DNA from 2 places in the Streptomyces sp. NBC_00872 genome. Region 1 is predicted to be linked to the other one. Evidence: riboswitches for the same ligand, from Rfam matches in the RefSeq annotation. Region 1 holds a riboswitch; the other holds the start of a gene.

Region 1 (7,738 bases):
TCCTGCGCGCTCATCAATGGCGATCAGTGAGGGGACGGATCCGCTGTGTCAGAAGTCCAGGAAGAAAAGCCACCCACGACACGACCTCCGACGGTCACTCCCGTACGCGTGGTGATCGCGCTCTGTCTCTTCGCGCCCTTCGTGGCCCTGCTCTGGGTGAGCTCCTACGCCAAGACCGATCCCGCCTTCATCGGTATCCCGTTCTTCTACTGGTACCAGATGGCCTGGGTACTGCTCTCGACGGTGCTGACCATGATCGCCTATCTGCTCTGGCAGCGTGACCAGCGCGCCCGAGGCACCGGCAGTGCACGTGGCGCCGGTGGTTCCGGCGGCGCCGGTGGCTCCCGTGGCTCCCGTAGCTCCCGTAGCTCCCGCGAGGGAGGTGCGTCGCGATGACCGACGGCGTGAACGGTGTCGCGCTCACCGTCTTCATCTTCTTCTTCCTGGCCGTCACGGTCATGGGCTTCCTCGCCACCCGCTGGCGCAAGGCCGAGAACGAGCACAGTCTCGACGAATGGGGCCTGGGCGGCCGGTCGTTCGGCACCTGGGTCACCTGGTTCCTGCTCGGCGGCGACCTCTACACGGCGTACACCTTCGTGGCCGTTCCGGCGGCGATCTACGCGGCGGGCGCGTCCGGCTTCTTCGCCGTGCCGTACACCATCCTCATCTACCCGCTGATCTTCACCTTCCTGCCCCGGCTGTGGTCGGTGTCGCACAAGCACGGGTATGTGACCACCTCGGACTTCGTACGGGGACGCTTCGGCTCGAAGGGGCTCTCGCTGGCGGTCGCCGTCACCGGCATCCTCGCCACCATGCCGTACATCGCGCTCCAGCTCGTCGGTATCCAGGCGGTGCTGGATGTGATGGGCGTCGGCGGAGGCGAGGACACCAACTGGTTCATCAAGGACCTCCCGCTGCTGCTCGCCTTCGGTGTGCTCGCCGCGTACACCTACTCGTCCGGGCTGCGCGCGCCCGCGCTGATCGCCTTCGTCAAGGACACCCTGATCTATCTGGTGATCGCCGTGGCGATCATCTACATCCCGATCAAACTGGGCGGGTTCGACGACATCTTCGCCAAGGCGGGCGAGGCCTTCGCGGAGCCCAACCCCGTGACCGGCCAGCCACGCGGCGCGCTCGTGCCGGGCGAGGCCGGGCAGTGGGGCTATGCCACGCTGGCGCTCGGTTCCGCGCTCGCGCTCTTCATGTATCCGCACTCCATCACGGCGACACTGTCCAGCCGGAGCCGCGATGTGATCCGCCGCAACACCACGATCCTGCCGCTGTATTCACTGATGCTGGGTCTGCTGGCGCTGCTCGGTTTCATGGCGATCGCGGCCGGGATCGAGGTCGAGAACGGACAGCTCGCGATCCCGCAGCTCTTCGAGACCATGTTCCCCGACTGGTTCGCGGGGGTGGCCTTCGCGGCCATCGGTATCGGCGCGCTGGTGCCGGCCGCGATCATGTCGATCGCGGCGGCCAATCTCTTCACCCGCAACATCTACCGGGACTTCATCAAGCCGGACGCGACACCGGCGCAGGAGACGAAGGTCTCGAAGATCGTCTCACTGCTGGTGAAGGTGGGGGCGCTGGCCTTCGTCCTCACCATGGACAAGACGGTGGCGATCAACTTCCAGCTCCTGGGCGGGATCTGGATCCTCCAGACGCTCCCGGCCCTGGTCGGCGGGCTGTTCACCCGCTGGTTCCACCGCTGGGCGCTGCTCGTCGGCTGGGGCGTCGGCATGGTGTACGGCACGGCGGCGGCGTACGGCGTCGCGAGCCCCACCCAGAAGCACTTCGGCGGCTCCTCCGCGGAGATCCCGGGGCTCGGGGAGATCGGCTACATCGGTCTCACCGCGTTCGTGCTGAATGTGGTGGTGACGGTGGTGCTCACCTTCGTCATGCGGGCGCTCAAGGCCCCCGAGGGCGTCGACGAGACCGCCCCGTCCGACTACACGGCGGACGCGGGCGACCCGGGCGTCCAGGTGGAACTCCCGGCGGCGACCTCGGGCGACCCGGTGCGCTGACCCCGGAGCCACCCGGTGCGCTGACCGCCGGTACGCCCGCCCGTACGGCCATGGAAGGGCCGTCGCGACTCCCGGAAGGAAGCCGCGGCGGCCCTTCCGTATGCGGCGCGCGCCCGGAACGGACGAGGCCGACAACAAGCACCGAACCGACGCACGACACTACATCTGGGGGGTGACGCAGCGACCACCCACCAGATGTATGCTCGACCTCGCTGTCGACGCAGGGGAATCCGGTGGGAATCCGGAACTGTCCCGCAACGGTGTGCTGTGGCGTGTTTTGTCATGTCCGCGAGTCCGAATACCTGCCGACGGTGCGTCCGGTTCGACCGATCCGGGCGCCGAGACGTCCGGGCCTCGCGGTTGGGCCGGTGGACGCCGTACACCGTGCTGCCCGGGGAGGGCCCGTACGGCTGTGCGCGCCCCCGTATCCCCCGCGCCGGCCCGGAGCCGAGCGAGGGAGAGCACCACGTGACCATCGCGCCAGCCGATCCGGCTTCAGCCCCGGTTTCAGCCCCGGTTTCAGCCCGCCCCGGAATCACCGGGACCACCGGAGCTGCCGGGACCACCGGAGCTGCCGGGCCCGCCGACGGCCCCGGGGCCGTTCTGCTGCGGACCCTGACGGAGCTGACCGCCGATCTGCCCGACACCGATCCGGTCCGGGTCGCCGCCGCCGCGCTCCGGGGCCGTAACGCCGCGTCGGACGAGGCCGAGCTGCGCGGGCTCGCCACCGAGGCGGCGGCCGGGCTGATCTCCGAGGACCCCGCGTACTCCCGGCTCGCCGCCCGGCTGCTCACCCGCGCCATCGCCGACGAGGCCGCCGGCCAGGGCGCCGTGTCGTTCTCCGCGTCGGTCGCGACCGGTCACCGCGAGGGCCTGATCGCCGACCGTACGGCCGCCTTCGTCACGAGCCACGCCGACCGCCTCGACCAGCTGATCGACCCCGCCGCCGACGACCGCTTCGGCTACTTCGGGCTCCGCACGCTCCACAGCCGCTATCTGCTCCGCCATCCGCTGACCCGTCAGGTGATCGAGACCCCGCAGCACTTCCTGCTGCGCGTGGCGTCCGGCCTCGCGGAGGACGAGAGCGTGCGCGCGCTGGAGGAGGTCGCCGCGCTGTACCGGCTGATGAGCCGGCTGGACTATCTGCCGTCCTCGCCGACGCTCTTCAACTCCGGCACCCGCCACCCCCAGATGTCCTCCTGCTATCTGCTGGACTCCCCGCGCGACGAGCTGGACTCCATCTACGACCGCTACCACCAGGTGGCCAGGCTCTCCAAGCACGCGGGCGGCATCGGCCTCTCGTACTCCCGTATCCGCTCGCGCGGTTCGCTGATCCGGGGCACCAACGGGCACTCCAACGGCATCGTCCCGTTCCTGCGCACCCTCGACTCCTCGGTCGCTGCCGTCAACCAGGGCGGCCGGCGCAAGGGCGCGGCCTGTGTCTATCTGGAGACCTGGCACGCCGATCTGGAGGAGTTCCTGGAGCTGCGGGACAACACCGGTGAGGACGCGCGGCGCACCCACAATCTGAATCTCGCGCACTGGATCCCCGACGAGTTCATGCGCCGCGTCGAGACGGACGGCCAGTGGTCGCTCTTCTCCCCCGTCGACGTACCGGAACTGGTCGATCTGTGGGGCGACGAGTTCGACGCGGCGTACCGGGCCGCCGAGGCGGCGGGTCTGGCCCGCAAGTCCCTGCCCGCACGCGAGCTGTACGGCAGGATGATGCGTACCCTCGCCCAGACCGGCAACGGCTGGATGACCTTCAAGGACGCCTCGAACCGTACGGCCAACCAGACCGCCGAGCCCGGCAGCGTCGTCCACTCCTCCAATCTCTGCACGGAGATCCTGGAGGTGACCGACGACGGCGAGACGGCCGTCTGCAACCTCGGCTCGGTCAACCTCGGCGCCTTCGTCCTGGAGTCGGGCGAGATCGACTGGGAGCGGCTCGACGAGACCGTCCGTACGGCCGTGACCTTCCTCGACCGGGTGGTGGACATCAACTACTACCCGACCGAGCAGGCCGCCGGCTCGAACGCGAAATGGCGTCCGGTGGGCCTGGGCGCGATGGGTCTCCAGGACGTCTTCTTCAAGAAGCGGCTGCCCTTCGACTCCGCCGAGGCCGCCGCGCTCTCCACCAGGATCGCCGAGCGGATCATGCTCGCCGCGTACGAGGCGTCCTGCGACCTCGCCGAGCGCCACGGGCCGCTGCCCGCCTGGTCCCGTACGCGCACGGCCCGTGGCGTACTGCACCCCGACCACTACGACGTGGAGCGGGCCTGGCCCGAGCGCTGGGCGGCACTGCGCGCCCGCGTCGCGGCGACGGGCATGCGGAACTCCCTGCTCCTGGCGATCGCCCCGACGGCGACCATCGCCTCGATCGCCGGTGTGTACGAGTGCATCGAGCCGCAGGTCTCCAATCTCTTCAAGCGCGAGACGCTCTCCGGTGAGTTCCTCCAGGTCAACTCGTATCTGGTGGCGGACCTGAAGCGACTGGGCGTCTGGGACGCGCGCTCGCGCGAGGCGCTGCGCGAGTCCAACGGCTCGGTGGCGGACTTCACCTGGGTCCCGGCGGAGATCCGCGATCTGTACCGCACGGCGTGGGAGATCCCGCAGCGCGGACTGATCGACATGGCGGCGGCCCGTACGCCGTACCTGGACCAGAGCCAGTCGCTGAACCTGTTCCTGGAGACGCCGACCATCGGGAAGCTCAGCTCGATGTACGCGTACGCCTGGAAGAAGGGCCTCAAGACAACGTACTACCTGCGCTCGCGCCCGGCGACGAGGATCGCGAGAGCGGCTCGGGCGGCCGTACCCGCTCAGGCGACGGCCACGGCGGTAACGCCGGTGACGCCCGTGACGCCCGTGACGCCGCTGACGGTGGCCACGGCCGAGGAGGCCGTCGCCTGCTCCCTGGAGAACCCCGAGTCCTGTGAGGCGTGCCAGTAATGACCACCGAGACAACCGCTCAGACAGCCGAAACAGCCGAGACAGCTGAGGCAGCCGAGAAGACGACGCCGAAGACCAGGAACCTGCTGGACCCGGGCTTCGAACTGACCCTGCGGCCCATGCGGTATCCGGACTTCTACGAGCGCTACCGCGACGCGATCAAGAACACCTGGACGGTGGAGGAGGTCGACCTCCACTCCGACGTGGCCGACCTCGCCAAGCTCACCCCCGCCGAGCAGCACATGATCGGCCGGCTGGTCGCGTTCTTCGCGACGGGCGACTCGATCGTGGCGAACAATCTGGTGCTGACGCTCTACCGGCACATCAACTCCCCCGAGGCGCGGCTGTATCTCTCGCGCCAGCTCTTCGAGGAGGCCGTGCACGTCCAGTTCTATCTGACGCTGCTCGACACCTATCTCCCCGATCCCGAGGACCGCACGGCGGCCTTCGCGGCGGTGGAGAACATCCCGTCGATCCGTGAGAAGGCACAGTTCTGCTTCCGCTGGATGGACTCGGTCGAGACGATCGACCGGCTGGAGTCCCGGTCGGACCGCCGGCGCTTCCTGCTCAATCTGATCTGTTTCGCGGCCTGTATCGAGGGGCTGTTCTTCTACGGCGCGTTCGCCTACGTCTACTGGTTCCGCTCCCGGGGCCTGCTGCACGGCCTGGCCACCGGCACCAACTGGGTGTTCCGCGACGAGACGATGCATATGAACTTCGCCTTCGAGGTCGTGGACACGGTACGGAAGGAGGAGCCGGAGCTGTTCGACGACGACCTCCGGCAGCAGGTCACGGACATGCTGAAGGAGGCCGTCGAGGCGGAACTGCAATTCGGCCGCGACCTGTGCGGCGAGGGCCTGCCGGGCATGAACACCGAGTCGATGCGCGCATACCTGGAGTGCGTCGCCGACCAGCGCCTCCAACGCCTGGGCTTCGCCCCGGTCTACGGCTCGGAGAACCCGTTCTCCTTCATGGAACTCCAGGGTGTCCAGGAGCTGACGAACTTCTTCGAACGCCGCCCGTCGGCGTACCAGGTCGCGGTGGAGGGCACGGTCGGCTTCGACGACGACTTCTGACGGCTTCGAGACAACCGCCCGTTGTCGTACCCGTACCGCACAATCGGTTCATGGACTTCACGATCAGAGAGGCCGAGCCCGGGGAGTACACGCGGCTCGGGGAGATCACCGCGCGGGCGTATCTCGGGGACGGTCTGCTGGACTTCGGTGAGGACGACTCGTATCTGCCCACACTGCGCGATGTGGCCCGCCGGGCGGCCGAGGCGGTGGTACTGGCGGCCGTGGACCCGGACGGGACGGTGCTGGGCGGGGTCACCTTCGTCCCGTCCGGAGGACCGTGGGCGGACATCGCCCGGGACGGCGAGACCGAGTTCCGGATGCTGGCGGTCGACCGGGCGGCCCGGGGCAGAGGCGTGGGCGAGGCGCTCGTCCACGCCTGTGTGACCCGCGCTCAGGACACGGAGGGCTGTATACGGATCGTCCTGTCGACCCAGTCGGCCATGCGACAGGCTCACCGGATCTACGAGCGCCTGGGCTTCACCAGAACCCCCGAGCGCGACTGGGAACCGCACCCGGGGCTTCCCCTCCTGACCTACACCCTGGACCTCCGGCCTCCCACCCCCCAAACCAACTGACCCACAACACCCGGCCCCCGGCCCTGTGGGCGGTGAGCATCGGTGATCCGCCGTTCTGATGCGCAGGCGGCACGGTCCGCGGCGCTACCCCCGGGGTGCCTGTGAGCGGGTGTGGAGGGTGCGGGCGACCCTTGGGCCCAGCCAGCGCTTGAGTTTGCGCAGGGGCTCCAGCTGTTCGGCGGCTCTGTCGATGCGGTAGTAGAGCTGGGGCGGGACGTGGGGGAGCAGGGGGGAGTGGCGCTGGCCCAGGAGGGCGAACATATGAGCCGGGGCGAGATTGATGTAGCGGGGGAGGTTCTCGTACCACTGGGCGCTGTAGCGGGCCGCGCTCTGGACGGGGAGGAGGGCGGACTTGCGTTCGCGCTCGTAGCGGGCGAGGGCGGGGCGGAGGTCCGTGTGGCCGCGCAGCGCTTCGGCCAGGGCGATGGCGTCCTCCAGTGCGAGGGTGGTGCCCGCGCCGATGGAGTAGTGCGTGGTGTGCGCGGCGTCGCCGAGGAGGACGAGATTGCCCCGGTACCAGGTCCGGTTGGTGAGGGTACGGAAGTTGAGCCACTGCGCGGCGCGGTCGGTGTGTGACCGCCCGATCAACTGGTGACCGTCCAGGGGTCCGGCGAAGAGCCGCTCCAGCAGGGCCAGGCCCTCGGCCTCGCTCGCCCGGTGGAGTCCGAGTCCCTGCCAGGTGGCCGGGGAGCACTCCACGATGCAGGTGCTGTGCTCCGCGCTGAACCCGTAGCCGTAGCACCAGATCCAGCCGTGCTCGGTCTCCACGAAGGCGAAGGTGAAGGAGTCGAAGACCTTGGTGGTGCCGAGCCAGATGTACATGTTCCGGCCGGCCGAGGACTCCGTGCCGAAGTGGTCGGCGTGGCGCTCGCGCAGCCCGCTGCCCACACCGTCGCAGGCGACGACCAGATCGGCCTCGGGCGGCTCGGCCGCCCCCTCGATCGCGTGCTCGAACTCCACACGCACACCGAGCGATCCGGCCCGGTCGGCGAGAAGGTCGAGCAGCCCGCGGCGGCCGATGCCGAAGCCCTCGTCGCCGTGGTGCACCGTCGTACGGTCCCGGACGTGCGCGGTCCCGTCGCTCCAGCGGACCGAGTTCTCGCTGATGGCACGC
Region 2 (7,738 bases), 770 kb from region 1:
CTGGACCTCCACTCGTCCCGTTCCCAGGTGGACAAGTCGTTCCTCGCGGCACTGGCCACGCAGTCGGGCGCGGACGCCACCTTGGCGGCGGAGGTGTCGGAGGCCAACACAGGCCTGGAGGCGCTCCAGTTGTGCCGGTCCCGGGGCATCCCACTGGGTGACATGGTCGCCACAAAGGCGCGCGGCGAGGCACTGAGGGTACTGCGCGGGGCGCCGGTGGTGGTCGACGTCATCTGCATCGACAGGGCGGGCACGGTGGTGGGCCGCAGCGACCCGCGGTAGCTGGGATTCCCGCAGACGCGGGGGACCGGTCGGGCAGTTGGGCGGGCCCCGACGTCACCGGCGTACTCGCGGGCTCGCGGGCTCCTGGGCTCCTGGGCTCCTGGGCTCCTGGAATCCTGGGCTCCTGGAATCCCTGCGTGTGCGAGGGCCTGGCTTTCCGCCCGGCCGTTTACGAGAGGCTCGCGCCGTCCCCAGCCGACTCCACCGGATCGGGCGTCCGCTCGTCCGGCAGACACGGGCGTTCCCTCTCCGACGAGTACAGGTGGCTGTCCGGGAACTGTTCCGCCGCCAGCGCCCGGCCGACCATGATCACGGCCGTCCGCACCACACCCGCCTCCTTCATCTGTCCGGCGATGTCGTCCAGCGTGCCGCGCAGGACCAGTTCGTCGGGGCGGCTGGCCATCGCAACGACGGCGGCCGGGCAGTCCGCGCCGTAGTGCGGAAGCAGTTCCCGGACCACCCGGTCCGCGTATCCCGCCGCGAGGTGCAGTACCAGCAGCGCGCCGCTGCGGCCGAGCGTCGCCAGGTCCTCCCCCTCCGGCATCGGGGTGGCGCGCTGGGCGATCCTGGTCAGGATCACCGTCTGACCGACCGTCGGTATCGTCAACTCACGCTTCAGCGCCGCCGCCGCGGCGGCGAAGGCCGGTACGCCCGGCACCACCTCGTACGGCACGCCCGCCGCGTCCAGCCGCCGCATCTGCTCCGCGACCGCGCTGAAGACGGAGGGGTCGCCGGAGTGCAGCCGGGCCACGTCCTGGCCCTCCTCGTGGGCCCGGACCAGTTCCGCGGTGATCCCGTCCAGATCCATCCGCGCGGTGTCGATGAGCCGCGCGTCCGGCGGGCACTCGGCCAGCAGTTCGCGCGGTACCAGGCTGCCCGCGTACAGACACACGCCGCACGAGGCGAGCCTGCGAGCACCCCGCACCGTGATCAGGTCGGCGGCGCCGGGGCCGGCACCGATGAAGTACACCGTCATCGTTGATCTCCTGAGAGGACATGCGGAGAGCCCGGCCCGGGATCGGGTCCCGGTCCGGAGGCCGACCCGGAGTTCGGCTCGGAGCCCGGCCCGGAGTCCGGCATCGGACCATTGTCCGGACCGAATCCCGGACCCGGACCCGGACCGAATCCCGGACCCGAGCCGAATCCCGGACCCGAGCCCTTTACGACCGACCACTGCGTGACCGGCATCGCCTGCCGCCAGCCCGTGAAACCACCCACCGGCACGGCGTGCGCGACCGCCAGCCGTACCAGTTCGCCGCCGAAGCGGCGGTACCGGTCGAACAGCAGCGCCTCGGACTCCAGCGTCACCGTGTTCGCGACCAGCCGGCCGCCCGCCGGCAGCGCGTCCCAGCAGGCGTCCAGCAGCCCCGGCACGGTCAGCCCGCCCCCGACGAACACCGCGTCCGGCACCGGCAGTCCCGCCAGCGCGTCGGGCGCGCCACCGGTGACGACCCGCAGACCGGGGACGCCGAGCGCTCGCGCGTTGCGTCCGATCCGTTCCGCCCGTACCGGATCCCGCTCCACCGACACCGCGCGGCAGGACCGGTGCGTACGCATCCACTCGACGGCGATCGAACCCGACCCGCCGCCGACGTCCCACAGCAGTTCGCCCGGCGCGGGCGCCAGCGCGCCCAGTGTGGCGGCACGGACATGGCGCTTGGTGAGCTGGCCGTCGTGTTCGTACGCGCTGTCCGGCAGGCCCGGTACGGCGCCGAGCCGCGTCGCGTCCGGTGAGCGCCGGCATTCGACCGCCACGACGTTCAGCGGGTCGCCGGACGGCTCGGTCCAGTCCCGCGCGAGGCCTTCGGCACGCCGTTCCCGTTCCCCGCCGCCGAGTTGTTCGAGTACCTGCATACGGCTCGGCCCGAAACCCCGGTCCCTCAGCAGCGCCGCCACCTCCGCCGGGGTCGCCGCCCCCGCGCTGAGCACGAGCACCCGACGGCCCTCGTGCAGGGCGGCGGCGAGCCGCTCGGTGGGGCGGCCGACCAGGGTGACGACCTCCGTGTCCTCCACCGGCCAGCCGAGCCGGGCGCAGGCGTACGACACGGACGACGGATGCGGCAGGACCCGCAGCACCCCCGCCCCCACCACCTCCGCGAGGGTCCGTCCGATCCCGTAGAACATCGGGTCCCCGCTCGCCAGCACACAGATCCGCCGGCCCGCGTGGGCCGCGAGCACCTTGGGCACGGCGGGCCGCAGCGGCGACGGCCACACCACCCGCTCCGCCGCGCACCCGTCCTCCGGCAGGAGCGCCAACTGCCGCGCCCCGCCGACCACCACCTCGGCCGCCCGCAACGCCTCCCGGCTCACGCCGGAGAGCCCCGCCCAGCCATCGGCACCGATCCCCACGACGGTCACGACGGTCACGGCCGTCACAGCGGTCACCGCGGACACACCGGAAGGGGCGAAGGCGGGGACGGTGCTGCGCTCACTGCGATACACCTCTGAGCTTCTGAGCTGGAGAAAGACCGGCCCCACACTCTACTGTCCCGCCGTCTCCCGCCCCCGACGAGTCCGACGAGCCCTCCGCACTCCACCGAACGGCCACACGCCGGGGAACGACCACACGCCGACGAACGCCCGCACGCCTGCGAACAGCCGTGGACCGTACGCCCGGTTCCGTCACCCGGAACGTCCGCTCCTCGCGTGCGCGGAGGACCCGATCCCCTCCAGCAGGGCCCGTACCGTCTCCCGCGCGAAATCCGTCTCGTCCTCCGGAAGCGGTGCCCCAGCCGGCGGGTCCGGGGCGAAGAACAGGGTCAGGAAGGCCCGGTGGAAACACGCGCCGATCAGAAGCATCGCCGCCGCGTCCGGGTCGAAGGCCGGGGACAGCCGGCCCAGATCCTGTTCCGCCGTCAGATATGCGGCCAGGGAGTGGACGGGCACCTGTGGGCCCGACGCGCTGAGGTCGAGCTTTCCGCGATGGGCCGCGAGGAGATCGGGACTGGCGAAGAGGGAGGCCGCCATCGGGAACGTCCGGCGGTAGAAGAGGACCGCCACCCGCGCCACCTCCTCCAGCTGCTCGGCCACCTCGCCCTCGCCCGCGCGCCCCGGCAGCGCCGCCAGCGCGTCCGTGAAGCGCGGCTCACGCTCGCGCAGGACGGTGACGAAGATCTCCTCCTTGTCGCGGAAGTGCTTGTACAGCGACGCCTCCGAGCACCCCGCCTCCCTCGCGATCTCCTTCGTCGTCGTACGGGTCAGTCCCACCGTGTTCATCAGGCGCGCGGCGGCGTCAAGGATGCGCGAGCGGGTCAGGGCACCCCCCGTCAGGGGCTTGGACGGCGGCGGAGCTGCTTCTGAAGTCATACCGCCATCCTAGCTTTGACAGGTGAGTGAACACTCACCCACTATGGGGAGTAAGTATTCACTCCCCTCGAAGGGGCATGGTCATGAAACTCGCAGTGCTGGGAGCCACCGGCGGCGTGGGACGGCAGATCGTCACGCACGCCCTCGCGGACGGGCATACGGTGACTGCCGCCGTACGGGATCCGTCCCGGCTGAATCTGACGCACGAGAACCTCACGGTGCTCCAGGCCGACGCCCTCGACCCCGCCTCTCTGATCAAGGTCGTCGACGGAACCGACGCCGTCCTGTCCGGCATGGGCCAGCTCGGCCGCCATGACCCGCTCAAGCCCGCCTCCTCCTCCGCCCGCGCGGCGGTCGAGGCGATGACGGCGACCGGAGTCCGCCGGGTCGTCGTCGTCAGCGCCGCGCCGCTCAACCGCGCGGGGACCGGTCAGGCGTGGCTCACACGCCGGGTGCTCACACCCGTGCTCTGGGCGGCTCTCAAGGAGCTGTACACCGACCTCGAAGTGATGGAACGGCTCCTGCGGGAGAGCGACCTGGAGTGGACATCGGTACGGCCGCCCCGGCTGACGAACGCCGCCGGCAGGGGCACTTACCGCCACCAGGTGGGAACGGGCCCGGCCGGCAGTACGATCACCCGCGCCGACGTCGCCCGCGCCATGCTGGATTTCGTGACGCTCCCGGAGACGGTCCGGCACGCCGTCGGCGTCAGCAACTGACGCCCGCCCGACGCCCGCCCTTCTCCGCGCTCATTCCTTCCTTCCCGACGCGGGCTCAGGTCCGGCCTTCCCTACGCGGGCTCAGGTCCGGGTCCGGGCTCGGGCCCGTGCCGGCGAAAGGGATGAGAAGAGCGGAGAGGGGCGGCGGCGGTCGGTACATCGGACGACAGGGACGTCGGCGGACCGGGCGGGCGTCGGCGGACCGGGCGGGCGTCGGCGGACGGAACGTCAGCCGGCAGTCCGTACCGGTGAGGTGACACCGCCGGCGTCCACGCCCGCCGCGGAGACACCCTGGCCACCGGGCCGCAGTACCCGCTCGGCCAGCGCGCCGAAGATCAGCCCGAAGGCCGTCCACAGCAGCGCCTGCACGGCGACCGATGCCAGCCGGAATTCCCAGAGGAGAGCGGCCGGGAAGGTCTCCCGAACGGCATCGGAGTTGCCGGGCAGGACGAGACAGGCGACCGCCACGGCGACGACATATCCCGCGCCGGCGACGACGGACGCGTTCCAATTGCCCAGCTTCGGAGCGAGCCGTCTGCCCGCGATGACGGCGACGACGGCCAGCAGCACGCTGAGCACGATCATCAGGAAGAACAGCGTGGTGCGCTTGCCGATGGTGTCCGGGTTGCCCACCGCGGGCGGGGTCGCCGGATACTTGAGGAACGGCACCAGATAGACCGTGGTGAAGGCCGCTCCCGCGATCAGCGCCGCGGTCGCCCTCGGTCCGAATCCGCCGATCCTGCCCAGACAGACGGAGAAGACCAGCGAGGCGATTCCGCCCAGGGCCACTCCGTACACGAGGACTCCGGTGGCCAGTCCGAACGTCGACTGGACCGGCCTGGTGACCAGTTCCTCCTCCTCTTCTTCGCCGTGCTCGTGCGTCGCTCCCGGTGCGTGCGCCGCCGCCGGTGCCGACTGGGTCTCCTCCAGCGCGATGGAGTCCCGTACGGAGGGCTCACCGGCCAGATACGCCAGCGCGAACGCGAAGAGCCCGGCCAGCACACCCGCGATCATGCCGCGGACCAGGAGAGTTCTGACGGTGGAGGCAAGCATGTGCGTGATCTCCGTCAGCGTCAGTGGCAGGGGAAGCCGAGGAGATGACGGCCGTCGTGCACCCACTCGTGCACACCCTCACCCGAGAACACCGACGTCGCGCCCTGCTCGGCGCCGACGAAGTACAGCAGGACCAGCATCAGCGTGCCCACGAACACCGCCCACGGCAGAACAGCGCGCAGTGGAAGCGGGGTCACCGTGACGCTGACGGGCGAAACGGTCGGCGGGGCTATGGACTCAGCCATGGCGGAACCTCCTTGGGGAACTCGCGTCCCATTCGATGGAGCTCGAACGACGGCCGTCGGGTCTGACTGACCGGGCTCCACCGCGCTGTCACACGGCCGACACCCGGCATACAGTGGCGCGACCGTGCCGGACTCTCACCGGACTTCCGTCCCGCCGTCGTGATATCGACGTGAAGGTACCGCGAACCGGCAGACGGGCCAAGAGGACACCGATCAGCGGCAGGCGTCGAAAGACCGTCGGAACCGGAACGAGGAGAGCCGTATGACGACCCGGGTGATGCTTGTCTCACCGGCCTTCAGCACGGCCCTGCGCGAGGCCCGTTTCCCCGAGCGCACCGACCACGGCGCCACGGACCCGACCCCGGCCCGGGGCGCGGACGCCACTACCGGCACCGCCGGCGTCACCACCGGCACGGGCACCCACTCCGGCGCCGGCGCCGGCGCACCCGACACCGTCGACGCACCCGACACCGTCGACGCACTCGACCCCCTCGGGCTCCGGCAGGCCGAAGCCGTACGGGAGACCTTCCCCCGCGCCGCCGCCCTCTACGTATCCCCCTCGCACCGCTGTCGCCGTACCGCCGAGATCCTGGGCCTGGACACCGAGCCGCTGTCCGACCTCGCCCCCTGCGCGATGGGCCGCTGGCAGGGCAGAACCCTCGATGAGGTCGTCGGCGAGGAACCGGAGTCGGTGGCCGCCTGGCTCTCCGATCCCGCGTCCGCACCTCATGGCGGGGAATCCCTGCTGACCTTCCACACCCGCGTCGGTCACTGGCTGGACGGCCTCGGCTCCGATTCCGGCGAGGACTCGGGCGGACATGTCATCGCCGTGGCGGAACCCGACATCATCCGCGCCGCCGCCGTCCACGCCCTCGGTGCCTCCCCCCAGTCGTTCTGGAGGATCGACGTACAGCCTTTGTGCGTCATCGAACTCAGCGGGCGCGACGGGCGCTGGAATCTGCTCGCCGGCCGTCCCCTGCGCACCGCCGCGCCCTGAGGATCCCCGCACACCCCGACGAAGTCGGTCAGCGGCGCGCCTTGGCCCGGTCGAGCGCGGCGACACCCACCGCCGCCAGACCTATCTGGATTATCCACTCGACCCAGTCAGGACCGTCCGTATTGGCGACCCCGACGGCCGCCGCCAGGGCCGTACCGATCAGGGCCGCGACGATACCGACCACGATCGTCCACAGCACACCGATGTGCTGGCGCCCGGGGACGACGAGCCGCCCCAGCACGCCGATGACGATACCGATCACTATGGCCGTGAAAATGCCGGAGATCTCCATGCCCGCTCCTTCTCACCACACTCGCTGTTGATCGCGGTGTATGTCAGAACGTCTGCCCGCCGAATATGCGTTCAGTCCAGGAGTGCGATAGTTCGCCAGTTCGGTTTGAGGGTCATGGGCGGTGGAAGGGCGAACGTCCACGCGAGATAGCGCACGAGATATCGCGGGAGGTATCGCGGGAGATACCTCGGGAGGCGCTACGCGCGGCTCCAGTGCGGGTCGCGCCCCGTCGCGGCCAGCAGCACCTCGAACGGTCCGGCGTCCTCCGTCACCTCCACCGGCTCCCCGAACACCCCCATCTTCCTCGCCATCGGCGCCAGCGCCGCGAACTCCTCCCCGAGCATCTCGACGAGCGCCGGATCCGGGTCGTACGGCTGCCCCGTCGCCCGCGCCAGATCCCATCCGTGCACGGCCAGATCGCCGAGCACCATCGCACCCACCGTCCTGGCCGGCAGCCCCATGGCCCCCGAGGTGCCCTCATCCGCTCCGGGCGCGTCCCAGGCCGCGACGAGCCGCACGGTCTCCTCGGCGAAGCGCTCGCGCCACTCCCCCGCCAGATGCTCGGGGGCGGCACCGAAATCGGCGTCCTTCTTGGCAGCCAGCGCCTGGAAGTTGACGACGACCTGGAAGAGATGGTCGGCCAGGGCGTGTACGTCGTACTCGTCGCACGGAGTCGGTGCGGCGAGCTGGTCATCGGTGATGCCGCGGACGACGGTGACGGTACGGTCGGCCGCCACCTCCAACAGTTTGCTGATCTTGTCGCTCATGGCCCCGACCGTATGAACCGACCGCTCTCGGCGTCTTGAACAAACGCGACATAGGATCCGTCCATGGCCGGTCCACG

Evidence for each region. Region 1 has a riboswitch for cobalamin ahead of OG214_RS13195 (ribonucleoside-diphosphate reductase subunit alpha). Riboswitches for the same ligand answer to the same signal wherever they lie in the genome.
Region 2: it holds a riboswitch for cobalamin, as region 1 does, so the genes downstream of both, OG214_RS16615 (CbtB domain-containing protein) here and OG214_RS13195 (ribonucleoside-diphosphate reductase subunit alpha) in region 1, are expected to answer to the same signal.

The regions. Positions count from the first base shown of each region.
Region 1 is NZ_CP108806.1:3,113,946-3,121,683, forward strand. It holds partial or broken gene OG214_RS13185 (DUF3311 domain-containing protein) at 46-312, shown strand; gene mctP (monocarboxylate uptake permease MctP) at 393-2,024, shown strand; cobalamin riboswitch at 2,207-2,349, shown strand; gene OG214_RS13195 (ribonucleoside-diphosphate reductase subunit alpha) at 2,493-4,973, shown strand; gene OG214_RS13200 (ribonucleotide-diphosphate reductase subunit beta) at 4,973-6,049, shown strand; gene OG214_RS13205 (GNAT family N-acetyltransferase) at 6,100-6,624, shown strand; gene OG214_RS13210 (FAD-dependent monooxygenase) at 6,709-7,738, opposite strand, start outside.
Region 2 is NZ_CP108806.1:3,887,760-3,895,497, forward strand. It holds gene OG214_RS16585 (cobalt-precorrin-5B (C(1))-methyltransferase) at 1-282, shown strand, start outside; gene cobM (precorrin-4 C(11)-methyltransferase) at 452-1,258, opposite strand; gene cbiE (precorrin-6y C5,15-methyltransferase (decarboxylating) subunit CbiE) at 1,255-2,667, opposite strand; gene OG214_RS16600 (TetR/AcrR family transcriptional regulator) at 2,905-3,588, opposite strand; gene OG214_RS16605 (NAD(P)-dependent oxidoreductase) at 3,672-4,307, shown strand; gene OG214_RS16610 (CbtA family protein) at 4,536-5,360, opposite strand; gene OG214_RS16615 (CbtB domain-containing protein) at 5,381-5,605, opposite strand; cobalamin riboswitch at 5,643-5,811, opposite strand; gene OG214_RS16620 (histidine phosphatase family protein) at 5,868-6,602, shown strand; gene OG214_RS16625 (GlsB/YeaQ/YmgE family stress response membrane protein) at 6,631-6,894, opposite strand; gene OG214_RS16630 (TIGR03086 family metal-binding protein) at 7,092-7,661, opposite strand; gene OG214_RS16635 (DUF6597 domain-containing transcriptional factor) at 7,725-7,738, shown strand, end outside.